3 regions of the Klebsiella sp. GFKo11 genome follow, and region 2 is predicted to be linked to each of the others. Evidence: riboswitches for the same ligand, from Rfam matches in the RefSeq annotation. Region 2 holds a riboswitch; each other region holds the start of a gene.
The links. Region 2 has a riboswitch for cobalamin ahead of AC07P6_RS09665 (ABC transporter substrate-binding protein). Riboswitches for the same ligand answer to the same signal wherever they lie in the genome.
Positions count from the first base shown of each region.

Region 1 (4,701 bases), 800 kb from region 2:
TCTGATTGGTAATAACTTACCCTGTAATACCTGTAAATTAGAGGATTGATGTATCCGCTGAAATAACTAAAAATTTTCATGAACCGGTATCACGAAGTCGCCCAAAATGTCTCCCACGGATGGGAGACTTTTGCTATCGTACTATTCTTTTATCGTTGCAGGTGAATGATGATGAAAGGACGTAAATATTAATAAAATGTTTTATTTATAACAAAAAATTAACTGAGAGGTTTTATCATGATTTCTGCGAGTACACTGAACTCGGAACTCATCAATAAAATCGCACAGGATTTTGCACAGGCCACCAGTCTGGCCGTTGTGGTAGTCAATATTCACGGTGATGAAATTTCTGAGCTGTTTAATTTCACTCCTTTCTGCCAGCTTATGCGTCAACACCCCCAGCACAGCACCCGCTGTCGGATGAGCGACCGCTGCGGTGGCCTGGAAGCTTCAAAAACCGATCAGCTCTGTATCTACCGCTGCCACGCCGGGTTAACCGATTTTTCCATCCCTTTAGTTATTGCCGGGCACCTGGTGGGCTTTGTGCTATGCGGGCAGGTGCGCTTAAGTAATGATGTTGAACTGGTCGACATTTTGAACGTCGATGACCGCTGGCAGACCGATCCTGAGCTGGTCAAAGCGTTCCGCGACGTACCGGAGATGGACTACTCGCGCGTCATTGCTTCCGCCGATTTACTCAAGCTAATAGTAGAAAATTGTCTTAAAAAACAGCTCAATTTTGTCGTGATTAAAGACAATCCGCAGCAGCCTGAACCCGCGCGCGCCAGCCGGGCCGTTAGCCCCCATGACAGTAAAATGAAGAAGGCGTTGCGCTATATCGATGCCCATTTGTCTGATGAGCTTCGCCTGGAAGACGTTGCCGCCCATGTTTATCTCAGCCCGTACTACTTCAGTAAGCTGTTCAAAAAATATCAGGGAATTGGCTTTAACGCGTGGGTTAACCATCAGCGTATGGTGAGCGCCAAAGAGCTGCTGTGTCACAGCGACTGGAGTATTGCCAGCATTGCGCGGAATTTAGGATTTTCTCAAACCAGCTATTTTTGCAAAGTTTTTCGCCAGGCCTATCAGGTGACTCCGCAGGCTTATCGCCAACAAATTAATGCCAGATCACAAACTGAACCATTTTAAATGACAATATTTTGTTATTGCCGATTTTTGATATGCCCCCGTATCTGCCTCATTATAAAATGAAAAACTCTCATCCAGAGCAATAAATTGTCATAGCGCAACAAATTAATAATGAGAGAGCGCTAAGCTGCACCAGTTTTTATTTATTTGATGGGATAGAGTGTTATCAGAAATTGCTTTCAGGTCGCCGCAGGCGTAATGAAAAGATTTTGCAATTAGATATTAGAGACGACGGAAGCCATCCAGCCTCCGTAAGATGTTCCAGAAATTATTCGAGTGAGGACTCATCCCGCTCGAGAAAACCGACAGGTGCCAGGGAAGGGGGTGTAAATCCCCCGCAGCCCCCGCTGCTGTGATGCTGACGAACCCATATTTGACCACTGATCGCGAGATTGGGAAGGATGGGAGAGGACGACGCTAAGCCAGAAGACCTGCCTGTCGGTGACTACCAACAACTTCGGTGGGAAGTGGGTTGCTCAGATGCGTACAGTCGAAAGACTGGGTTTACGCGCACCTCTACAGCCCTACCACCCTGAACAGGATCAGGGTATGGCAGCCAGGCAGCATGCATTTATTCTCGCAGGGACCGGCAGCGGTTGTGGCAAAACCACCGTTACGCTCGGTCTGCTCAGCCTGCTGAAACAGCGCGGCATGCGGGTTCAGCCCTGTAAAGTCGGCCCGGATTATCTCGATACCGGCTGGCATACCGCCGTCAGCGGCGTTGCTTCCCGTAACCTCGACAGCTTCATGCTCCCGGAACCGGTTCTCAATGCGCTGTTTTGTGAACAGATGCAGCAGGCAGACATCGCGGTTATTGAAGGCGTCATGGGTCTTTATGACGGCTACGGCACCGACCCGAATTATTGCAGCACCGCCGCGATGGCCAAACAGCTCGGCTGCCCGGTGATTTTACTGGTCGATGGCAAAGCGGTATCTACCTCCATTGCCGCTACGGTGATGGGATTTCAGCACTTCGATCCCAGTCTGAATATCGCTGGCGTTATCGTCAATCGCGTTAACAGCGAATCCCACTATCAGCTACTGAAAAGCGCGATTGAACGCTACTGCGCGCTGCCGGTTCTCGGCTACGTGCCGCGAGTGGAAGGCGTGGCCTTGCCCGAACGCCATCTGGGGCTGGTGACCGCCCGCGAATCGCTGGTCAACCAGCAGCCGTGGCGTGATTTTGCCCACACGCTGGCGCAAACTCTGGATATTGAACAACTTCTTACCCTCAGTCAGCTTACTGCTTTACCCACCGGGGAGTGGCCTGCGCTACCGTCGCCTGATGCCGGAGCAGGTTTGACTCTGGCGCTGGCAGACGACGAAGCCTTCAACTTTTACTACCCGGATAACCTCACCCTGCTTGAACGTTGCGGAGTGAATGTTGTGCGCTTCAGCCCGCTGCATGATAGCGAACTCCCGCCGTGCCAGATGATCTGGCTTGGCGGTGGTTATCCGGAAATTCATGCCACCGCGCTGGCGGCCAATACCGCCATGCTGGCGCAGTTGCGGGATGCGCATCGGCGCGGGGTGGCTATCTACGCCGAATGCGGCGGGCTGATGTATCTCGGCAGCACCCTTGAAGACGCCGGCGGTGAAGTTTACCCGATGGCCAATCTTATTCCCGGCCACAGCAAGATGGGCAAACGGCTCACCCGCTTTGGCTACTGCGAAGCGAGGGCGATGCGGCAAACGCTGCTGGCAGCACCCGGCGAAACCCTACGCGGGCACGAGTTTCACTACTCAGATTTCATCCCGGAAAACCCGGCGGTGCTGGCCTGCCGTAAAGTGCGCGACGGCCTGACGCTTCAGCAGTGGTCGGGGGGCTGGCAGGTAGGCAACACTTTTGCCAGCTACCTGCATCTGCATTTTGCCCAGCGTCCGGCGATGCTCAACCACTGGCTGGCTGCCGCAAGGAGCGCCCAATGACGCTGCTGGCCTGGGGCGTGGCCTGGATCCTCGATTTTATCATTGGCGACCCGCAGAGCTGGCCGCATCCGGTGCGCTGGATAGGCAACCTGATCGCCGCCGTTCAGCGCAGCGTGCGCCGCTACTGCCACAGCGACTTTGCTTTACGCATCGGCGGCGGGGTGATGTGGGTCATCGTGGTCGGCCTCACGTGGGGTATCTCCTGGGGCGTGCTGACGCTGACGCAGATGATTCATCCGTGGCTTGGCTGGGTGGTTGAGGTGTGGATGATCTTCACCGTACTGGCCGGGCGCTGTCTGGCGCAGTCGGCAAGGGACGTTGAGCGTCCGCTACGCGCGGGCGATCTGGCGGAAAGCCGCGTCAAGCTGTCGTGGATTGTCGGGCGCGACACCTCGCAACTTGAGCCGCAGCAGATTAACCGTGCGGTGGTGGAAACGGTGGCGGAAAACGCCGTTGACGGCATTATCGCGCCGCTCTTCTTTCTGCTGCTGGGCGGTGCGCCGCTGGCGATGGCCTATAAAGCGGTCAACACCCTCGACTCGATGGTTGGCTACAAACATGAAAAATACCGCGCCATCGGTATGGTCAGCGCCCGCCTTGATGATGTTGCCAACTTTATTCCTGCTCGCCTGAGCTGGCTGCTTATCAGCCTGGCCGCTTTCCTCTGCCGTGAAGCGGGCGACCGCGCGCTGCGTATTGGCTGGCGCGATCGCTACAACCACAGCAGCCCGAACTGCGCCTGGTCAGAAGCGGCGGTTGCCGGGGCGCTCGGCATTCAGCTTGGCGGCCCCAATGATTACTTTGGTCAGCGCGTGGAGAAGCCGTGGATTGGCGACGCGACGCGCGACATTGCCGTAGACGATATTTCCCGAACTATTCGACTGATGTGGGTAGCCTCGACCCTGGCACTGGCGCTGTTTATGGCGACGCGGTACTGGCTGGTTGGCGTGGCCTGAGGACAAATAAATGCACTATATCCAGCAACCACAGGCGATTGAGGCGAAAAGCTTCGACATTATTGGCGACATTATTGCAGAAACTCGCCCGGACTACCGCTTTGCCAGCCCGCTGCATGAAGCCATTATCAAACGGGTGATCCACACCACCGCCGATTTTGACTGGCTGGATATTCTGTGGTTTTCACCCGATGTTCTTGAGCGCCTCAGCGCAGCCCTGAGCCAGCCCTGCACCCTGTATACCGATACCACCATGGCGCTCTCCGGGATTAATAAAACCCTGCTGGCTAAATCCGGTGGCGAGTGTCGCTGCTATATCAGCGATCCGCGCGTGGTGGCGGAGGCGAAAGCGCAGGGGATGACCCGCTCGATGGCGGCGGTTGACATCGCGGTGGCCGAAGAGGGCGAGAAGGTGTTTGTGTTTGGCAATGCGCCAACCGCGCTGTTTCGTCTGCTTGAGCATGATGTCGCGGTGAACGGCGTGATTGGCGTGCCGGTTGGTTTCGTCGGCGCGGCGGAATCGAAAGAGGCCCTGACGCAAAGCAACCTGCCAGCCATTGCAGCCCTGGGTCGCAAAGGCGGTAGCAACGTCGCCGCGGCTATCGTCAACGCCATTCTGTATCACCAGCAGGGGGCGCGATGAGCGAGCAATCCTTTGATGACCCGG
Region 1 covers NZ_CM151369.1:1,194,313-1,199,013, forward strand. Annotated here, with positions in the region: gene pduF (propanediol diffusion facilitator PduF) at 1-49, shown strand, start outside; gene pocR (transcriptional regulator PocR) at 238-1,149, shown strand; cobalamin riboswitch at 1,440-1,602, shown strand; gene AC07P6_RS05735 (cobyrinate a,c-diamide synthase) at 1,699-3,078, shown strand; gene cbiB (adenosylcobinamide-phosphate synthase CbiB) at 3,075-4,034, shown strand; gene AC07P6_RS05745 (cobalt-precorrin-8 methylmutase) at 4,045-4,677, shown strand; gene cbiD (cobalt-precorrin-5B (C(1))-methyltransferase CbiD) at 4,674-4,701, shown strand, end outside.
Region 1: linked by a shared signal. The riboswitch ahead of AC07P6_RS05735 (cobyrinate a,c-diamide synthase) and the one ahead of AC07P6_RS09665 (ABC transporter substrate-binding protein) in region 2 are both predicted to bind cobalamin.

Region 2 (4,701 bases):
CAGGATGATTGAAAACGCGGGCGCGCCGACCAGAGCCGTGATCACACCTATAGGTAATACCTGTCCGGGCAGTAATGTGCGGGAGATAACATCGGCAATGATGAGAAAAATCGCCCCAATTAGTGCGCTAACTGGCAACAGGCGATGGTGTTGGTTACCAACCAACATACGGGCAGCGTGGGGGATAACCAGACCAACAAAACCAATGGCACCGACGATGGAGACCATAATCGCCGTCATACCGGTGACAGCGGCAATAAGTACCGCACGGGTGCGTTTGACAGGAATTCCTAACGATGCCGCAGACTCAGCGCCAAAGGAAAAAGCATCGAGATGGCGGGCATAACAGAAGCACAGCGCGACACCGACCAGGGCAGTAGGAATGGCTAATACAACATCGGGCCAGCGCACGCCGCTCAGGTTACCCAACAGCCAGAACATAATACCGCGCGCCTGTTCGGCGTTTGCTGAGCGGGTGATGATCAGTGAAGTAATAGCGTTGAATAGCTGCGAACTGGCGATCCCAGCAAGAATGATTTGGGTTGTGATGCCACCACCTTGCCTGCCGCCTGCAGCCATCGCCAGCAGAGCGACGAACAGAAATGCCGTCAGCGCACCAATGAAAGCGCCAAATGACATACTGATGATCCCAGCCCCCAGACCGGTGAGCGCAACCAGTACTGCACCGGTAGAAGCCCCGGCGGAAATGCCCAGCAGATAGGGCTCAGCAAGCGCATTACGCAGTATCGACTGTAGCACTACCCCGGACACCGCGAGGCACGCGCCGCAGCAGGCAGAAACCAGGGCTCGCGTCAGGCGATAGTTCCAGATGATCCCGGCATCCAGCGCATCGACTGGATAGTCAGTATCAAGCAGACGATTTGCCAGCGTACTGAGTACATGCTGCCAGGGGATAAGCGTTTCGCCAATGGAGATCCCCGCCAGCAGTACGCAGCACATCAGCACACTAACCCAAATGGCATGTCCACCAACTCTTACCGCAAGCTGACCAACAGCGCGACGCATCCTGCGAGAATCACTCATGATTATATCTGCGTTCCTGAGTAACGGAGATGCGCTATGCCGGGCAAGGACATAGCGCAAAACGTAGATTAATGAGAGGCCTGTGGATGCGCTAAGCCATATTCAACCAGGGCATCAGCCAGTTTTTCTAGCCCATCAATAGTTCTGATGCCGGCGTTCATTGTTTGTACGTCAATGACAGGCAGATGATTTTCCTTCACCGCAGGAAGTAGTTTGGCGACTGGGTCGGACTTGAGGTAATCCATCTTGACCTGCCAGTCATCGGCCGGGAAGCGGCGACGACTCATCTCACCGAGTACAATGACCGAAGGATTGGCTTTGGCAATGGTCTCCCAACCTACCGTTGGCCACTCTTCGGCTGAATCAATAACGTTTTTCACGCCTAGCTTCTGAGCAATCCATGCGGCTGGACCAAACTTCCCTGCCACGTATGGATCAAGCTGCAGGTCGGCGCTGGAGAACCAGAATACTGCTGAGACATTTTTATCCATGCCGGAAATTTTATTTATCGCTGCTGCTTCACGTGCTTTAAGACTGGCAATCAGCGCATCGCCTTTATCCTGAACGTCGAAGATTTTTGCCAGATCAGCGACTTCCTGATACACCATGGCAATATCAAACATACCTTTACGGACGCCATCACCGCCATCTTCGTTATCTTTCGCGCAGTCGGCAGGTGCGGTGTAGACCGGAACGTTCAGTTCACTAAACTGCTCGTAAGAGGCAACCGTACCCGCAGGACCGATTTGCCACTCAAACTGGCTGGCAACCAGCTCCGGTTTTTTAGCAATAATCCCTTCGAAGCTGGGAATATTTTGCGCAATGACGTCTACTTTCTCGTTTGCCGCTTTATACGCATCAGGTACAGGACCAAACCACAGCGAAGTACCCACAACGCGATCGGCAAGCCCGAGCGAATAGAGAATTTCAGTGCTGTTCTGACCCACCGTCGCCACACGTTTAGGGGCCTGATTGAAGGTGATGTCGCGGCCGCAGTTTTTAATCGTTAAGGGATATTCAGTTTTTGCCGCACTGGCGACACTGGAGTTGAGTAGTAGAGTTGCGCCTGCAATAATCAGAAGCGTTTTTTTAGAAGTGAAAGAAGTAAAATTAGCGTGCATTATCATCGTCCCGTTGATGCCAGATCTGAAGGTCTGGTCATGGCTCATTTCGTTCCATATATCGGGAGGAGACATGAAGATAGATGACATTGAATCGTGAAATTTAAGAATAAAGATATGCAAAAAATGCAAATAAGCCTTACTTAGCCAAAATTTTATTCATAAATACACTACTGCCTGCGTCAAATAATTCATCCCATGGACCATCCCGTCCACTCAATGGTATACAACATTATTGACAGCAGGTCTCCTGACTCACGGTAACCAGAATATCAGCCTTCCCATAAAGACAAACTTTACAGTGACCAGCGGTTAATTAACCGCACAAGGATATTCTGCATCCGCCTACAGTTGCGGGGGCAGTTATGGCATTGAATTTAACAATTCGCACCATATTCCTATTCAAATACAAAAATGTAATGAAATGCTGTCGAAAGCGACTCTAGCGGCAATTGTAAACAAGGTCAACCGTATGACGAAACGATCAAAACGTCATACTAATATAAAAATAGCAATAAAATACAATCAGTTACAACAAAATCACTTACCAGAAAGTTATGCTTGAAAATAATCACAAAAAGCTAAATGAGAATTAATTGACACTGATCAAACTATATACTCGGTTTGCTTACCTCAAATTAAATATATTGATCGCTATCAACAATGCGTCCAATTAGCGTTGGGTTCATTTATTAATGTGATCTCTCCATATGAACCAACTGCCATTTATCCTGCATATCCATCACAACGCTAAAATGATTACGCAACCAGAAATGATAGCCTCCAGGCAAAAAATGATGCGTGTGAAGATATAAGGTTTTATATTGTTGCTGCCGACAGAATTCCTCAGCAAAAGCGATCAACTGACTACCAATGCCCTGTCTGCGATAGCGCTTATCCACATAACAGCGGCAAATTTCTGCGGTTTCAGACAAATTATAACGCCCGCGCAACTCAGCGAGCCTGTCATCATATTGACATACTGCCAGTGTAGCGATTAACTCCTGTTTTTCATCCCATGCACAAAGCAGCAAATTCCTTTCCTGCGAAATATACTGCTGTTCGAGATTAAAAATATCCTCATCGGCAGAAGGTATTGATCTACCAGCGTTGAAGAACAGATTGAGGTGCTGAACAAGGAACGACTGAACTGCGGGAATATCAGCGTGAGTCATTTCACGAAGCGTAAATGGAAACATAGTATGGCTGGCCCAAACTAGACAAGGAAAAAGAATAATAACAATTCAGGCAGGGAAAACCACTAGCGTCAGAAACAATAAAAAAGGGCAGAGAAAACTCTGCCCTTAATGAAGATATTACAAGGTCTATCAGGCTGCTTTTTCTTCCACCTGAACTTCAGGACGTTTCAGCACCGCGTAGGAGAGACCTGCGACCAGCGTACCGACAACAATCGCCATCAGGTAGCCGAGAACCGGCGTAATCGCACCAGGAATCAGCAGAACAAACAGACCGCCATGCGGTGCCATCAATTTGGCGCCAACCCACATGGACATCGCGCCGGTCACCGCACCACCAACGATACAGCAAGGCAGGACGCGCATCGGGTCACGAGCAGCGAATGGAATCGCCCCTTCAGTGATAAAGCACAGACCGAGGACCAGCGCGGCTTTGCCACCTTCTTGCTGCGCTTTGTCGAACTTTTTACGCGCAACCAGCGTTGCCAGACCCAGCGCCAGCGGTGGAACCATTCCCGCCGCCATAATCGCCGCCATCGGCGCATAGGTTTGGGTACTCAGCAGGCCAACACCAAACGCATAGGCTGCTTTGTTTACCGGACCGCCCATATCGGTACACATCATACCGCCGAGGATCGCACCGAGCAGAACCGCATTCGCCGTACCCATGGTTTGCAGCCAGTGGGTCAGACCTTCAAGGATCCCGGCAACAGGTTTACCAATCAGGTAAATCATCGCCAGACCGACGATCAGACTGGAAACCAGCGGAATGATCAGAATCGGTTTCAGCGCTTCCATACTTTGCGGCAATTTCAGCTTCGTACTAATCGCTTTCGCCACATAACCAGCAAGGAAACCAGCGATAATACCGCCGATAAACCCAGACCCGGTGCTCACTGCCAGCATACCGCCGATAAGACCAGGGGTCAGGCCCGGACGGTCAGCAATAGAGAAGGCAATGAAGCCCGCCAGCACCGGAACCATCAGCGCAAAGGCTGAGCCACCGCCGATTTGCATCAGCGCCGCTGCCAGAGTATCCGGTACTTCAAAGGCTTTAATACCAAAGGCAAAGGAGAGCGCAATACACAGGCCGCCCGCAACAACCATTGGCAGCATGTATGAAACGCCGGTCAGCAGGTGACGGTATGCCCCCGCAGACTCTTTTTTCCCCTCCGTTGCCGCCTGGGATTTACCTGAAGGCTGGTACGGTTTCGCCTCAACGACAGCTTTATCCAGCTCCTGAGCGGTTTTCTTCAGCGCCAGGCCGGTGGTGGTGCGATACATCGGCTTACCAGCAAATTTCGCCAGATCGACTTCGATATCAGCAGCAACCACCACCA
Region 2 covers NZ_CM151369.1:1,990,181-1,994,881, reverse strand. Annotated here, with positions in the region: gene AC07P6_RS09670 (FecCD family ABC transporter permease) at 1-1,044, opposite strand, end outside; gene AC07P6_RS09665 (ABC transporter substrate-binding protein) at 1,113-2,165, opposite strand; cobalamin riboswitch at 2,389-2,612, opposite strand; gene AC07P6_RS09660 (GNAT family N-acetyltransferase) at 2,858-3,340, opposite strand; gene fruA (PTS fructose transporter subunit IIBC) at 3,494-4,701, opposite strand, start outside.

Region 3 (4,701 bases), 2.2 Mb from region 2:
CGCATCACTAGATTTTGCATCCGGCGCTTCATGCTCCAGTAGCCAGGCCGTTCGACGCGCAATGGCCGCACCGGAGTCGATCATTCTCGTCCCCTCAGGCAGAACTTGTTGCAACTCGTCATGTAATAGAGGGAAGTGCGTACAGCCCAGCACAACAGTATCTGGAGGTTCCTGCATCCTCAGCCAGGGCCGCAGGATACGATGCAGCTCATCCAGCGGGACTGGCTCACCATGCAGTTTAGCTTCCGCCAGTTCCACCAGCTCCGCCGACCCCAGCATCTCGATCCGACACTCATTAGCAAAACGGGCAATAAGTTCGCGTGTATAAGGACGCTTTACCGTCCCGCGTGTTGCCAGCAGGCCCACAATACCATTCGCCGTCAAGCGTGCTGCTGGTTTTATTGCCGGGACAACACCAACGACAGGAAATGCGAATTTATCGCGCAGTGCGGGGAGGGAAACGGTACTTGCGGTATTACAGGCAATAACGGCCAGCGCCAGCGGGTAATGCTGCTGAACAGCGGTCACGATCTCAAGGACTCGTTCAACAATAAACTCTTCGCTTTTCTCACCGTATGGAAAAGCGACGTTATCGAAAGCGTAGATGTAATGGAGTTCCGGCAGGAGATGCCGAATCTCATTATATACCGACAACCCACCGACGCCGGAATCAAACACCAGCACGGTGGGACGTGGTTTAGAAGGTGTAGCTGCCAGACAAGGTGTATTCCCGTCCTGCAGTTGGGTAGCCATATGCTGTCTCGTAATCTTTATCGAACAGGTTGGCTATTTTACCACGAACTGTCAGGTGTGAGGTGACAGGATATGACAATCCGACATCCCATAGGCTTACGCCACCCAGTTTAACGCGACTAGAGGAGTTTGTTGTCTCATCATAGTCGTTGTCATAGCGCTGGCCCAGATATTGGTAAGCGATATTCCAGCCGAGGTCATAAACCTGCCCGGTGACTTCATACTTCACCTGCTGTTTCGCTCGGCGAGCAAGAACCTGGTTGGTTTCATCGTCACGAGGATCAGTATATTGCAGCGTCAGGTGATGCTCTACCGGGCCAGTCGTGATGTTCCCTGTCCACTCCAGACCTTTAATGGTGGCCGACTTCACGTTGATATACTGGTTGACGTTGTTCGTGCTTTTATAATCAATCAGGTTTTGAATTTCATAGTGGTATGCTGAGATTTTCCAATCTAGTGGCCCCGTAATCCCATCAATTCCCGCTTCCCACTGTTTAGACTCTTCCGGTTTTAGATCCGGGTTTGCTGCAATACCTGAATAATATTGCGATGCATAACGCGTCGCGCCGAATTGCTGCCCTAAAGATGGCGCCAGGAAGCTAGTACCATAAGAAAGCGTTGCGCGATAACCATCAACAAATTCCCAGCCCGCCGCAGTTTGCCACGTGCCGTGCCAGCCGAACTGCTCATCGTGATCTTCACGACCCGAGGCTTCCAGCGTGACGGTATTGATCTGTTGCTGCCCGGTCAAATAAAGCCCTGTGGTGTCGCGTTTGTAGATATCAGATTTCGTCGTACTGCTGGAAGTCAACTTTTCCTGTTTCCAGTCAACACCACCGCTTACTGAACCATGTCCTACTTCAAAGTTGTTACCCCACTGAATATAACGCTGTTCCATGTCATCCAGCGTAGCATCACCCGCATAGCGGCCAAGGTTGCTACTGTAGTTATAATTTTTAAGGTGCTGATAGTTCGCAATTAGCTGAGAGGAATAGATGCCCGAGTTATAACGCAGTCCAGTGTCCCAGGATTGGTTATAGTTCTGACTCTCGTCGTTACCAGCAGGAGAACCATACATCGTATCCTGATCGTAATCGTTGTTAGCCGTGTATCCATAACCACGGAAGAAACCCGAGAAACTCTCGTCAAACTTGTGCTGTACGGCACCCCAGAACAGTTTGTTGCGATAACCATCACGGTCGCTGTCGCCGCTGTAAGGGGAATCTGGTTTGACGTTGAAGCCCTTGGCCGTCTGATAGGCGCCTGCCGCCGTCACCATCGTGTCGCCAAAACGTTTATTTACCGCTCCATCATAAGTCTGGTAGCCATTCGACCCCATCCCGGCATTGATCTGCGCGTGTTCATCGTCACTCATGGTAATGATGTTGACCACACCACCAATCGCCCCCGAACCGTAAACAGCAGAACGCGGCCCGCGGATATACTCAACACGCTGCACCAGGGATACCGGAATCTGGCTAATGTCAATGGCGTTACCAATACCTGCCCGCGCCATTGGCACACCATCAATCAGCACCAGCACATGACGTGCTTCCGTACCGCGAACGTAGAGAGAAGAACTGCTCCCCATCCCGCCGGTCTGCGAAATATCCACCCCCGGCAGGCGACGCATCACATCATTAAGATCTTTTGACTGCCAGCGCTGAATATCTTCCCGCGTAACAACATCCGTTGGCGCAAGGACCGTATTGACCGGCTGTTGAAAACGGTTTGCTGTCACCACTAACGTATCTGAATTGCTGTCTTGCGCCCAAGCGGAAAATGCCGTGACGGAGAGGGCCGTCATCAGCGAAGCCTTTTTAATCATTTTAAAAGCATCCGTAATATACAAAGGATGCCGCCGGCTACTATCAGTAGTACGCGATGATAGAAACCAAATGCGACGTGTTCCGGCAGGTCTTCGGGCTTGGGGTGTGTTATGGATGAAGACTTCCCGCTAAACCACCGCAGTGTCTGCATAATGCGCTCATCCCACTGTTCCTTACCGCTGCGCGTCAGCTCCAGATTTACACTGGATTCCCTATTAACACATAGGACCGGTAACATGATGCTATAATTAGAAACATATAGATGTCCAGACTTCTATCGTTATATTTCTGAATATCATCAGAGCTGGACATCCCCGACACTTTCCCTACAATCCCCGCGTACTTATTTTATTCAGGATGCATCATGACCCCCGAACACCTTCCTACCGAACAATATGAAGCGCAGCTGGCAGAAAAAGTCGTCCGTTTGCAGAAAATGATGGCCCCTTTTGCCGCCCCGGTTCCGGAAGTGTTTCGTTCACCGGTCAGCCACTATCGTATGCGCGCAGAATTCCGCATCTGGCACGATGGCGATGACCTGTACCACATCATGTTTGATCAGCAGACCAAATCCCGTATTCGCGTCGATACCTTCCCGGCGGCCAGCGAACTGATTAATCAGCTGATGACCGCAGTAATTGAGGGCGTGCGCGACAATCTGGTGCTACGCCATAAGCTGTTCCAGGTCGATTATCTGACCACGATGAGCAATCAGGCCATCGTGTCGCTGCTGTACCATAAAAAGCTCGACGACGAGTGGCGTCAGCAAGCAGAAATCTTCCGCGATGCGCTACGCGCGCAAAATCTGAACGTGCATCTGATTGGCCGCGCGACTAAGACCAAAATTGAGCTGGATCAGGACTATATAGATGAGCGTCTGCCGGTCGGCGGGCGTGAAATGGTCTATCGCCAGGTTGAGAATAGCTTCACCCAACCAAACGCGGCGATGAACATTCAGATGCTGGAATGGGCGGTCGAATCAACTAAAGGCGCAACCGGTGATTTGCTTGAGCTGTACTGCGGTAACGGCAACTTTTCCCTGGCGCTGGCGCGGAATTTCGAACGCGTGCTGGCAACGGAGATTGCCAAACCGTCCGTGGCGGCGGCGCAATACAACATTGCGGCTAACCATATTGATAACGTGCAGATTATCCGTATGGCGGCAGAAGAGTTCACCCAGGCGATGAACGGCGTGCGGGAGTTTAACCGTCTGCAAGGTATTGATCTGAAAAGCTATCAGTGTGAGACGATTTTTGTCGATCCACCGCGCAGCGGGCTGGATAGTGAAACGGAGAAAATGGTGCAGACCTATCCGCGGATCCTGTATATCTCCTGCAATCCAGAAACCTTATGCAAGAACCTGGAAACGCTCAACGAGACGCACGAAGTCACGCGCCTGGCGCTGTTCGATCAGTTCCCATATACCCATCATATGGAATGCGGCGTACTGTTAACGAAGAAGTAGATGTCAGTAACCCGGCAACATCATGGTTGCCGGGAAAATTCAGCAGAATTACTCCGCAACCGCGCTCTTACGGTTACGCACCTTGTAGCCGATCCAGAACACCATAATCACCGACAGTACGGCCGGGAAGAAGTTAGAACCGATGTCCGGATATTCCGCACGCACTACGGTGCTATAAAGCAGCACGCCAAGAATGAAGCACGCGGCGGCCAGCCCCGGTAAACCCACGGGCATACTGCGGTTTTGATAGCGCTGATGCAGACAGTAAACCGTCAGCACTAACGATAAAATCGGGAAAACAGAAAATGAGACTACTGAGCTGAACAGCGCAGCGAAGGTTCCATTAATGGATAACCCTGCGATCAGCGCCAGCAGCAGCGTACCTTTATCTTGAACTGAGTGTTTCATTGCTCGTCCTTCACGTTATTCGGAATGATTTGATTTTTTTCTTGTTCACGGCGATACCAATAATACGCGCCTTTCGAGATCATTCTGAGCTGGAGTACCAGTCGCTCTTCAAGCTGTCGACGCAATTCCGGGCTTACATCCAGAGCCTCGGCGCCAGCACTAAATACGATGGTGACCATAGCTTCAGCCTGCGCTTCAGTAAAGGCGCGCGGCATGTGGTTTTCGATTTCTAAATAGTCAGCAAGT
Region 3 covers NZ_CM151369.1:6,175,886-6,180,586, forward strand. Annotated here, with positions in the region: gene murI (glutamate racemase) at 1-753, opposite strand, end outside; gene btuB (TonB-dependent vitamin B12 receptor BtuB) at 698-2,581, opposite strand; cobalamin riboswitch at 2,649-2,830, opposite strand; gene trmA (tRNA (uridine(54)-C5)-methyltransferase TrmA) at 2,947-4,047, shown strand; gene AC07P6_RS29610 (YijD family membrane protein) at 4,096-4,455, opposite strand; partial or broken gene fabR (HTH-type transcriptional repressor FabR) at 4,471-4,701, opposite strand, start outside.
Region 3: linked by a shared signal. The riboswitch ahead of btuB (TonB-dependent vitamin B12 receptor BtuB) and the one ahead of AC07P6_RS09665 (ABC transporter substrate-binding protein) in region 2 are both predicted to bind cobalamin.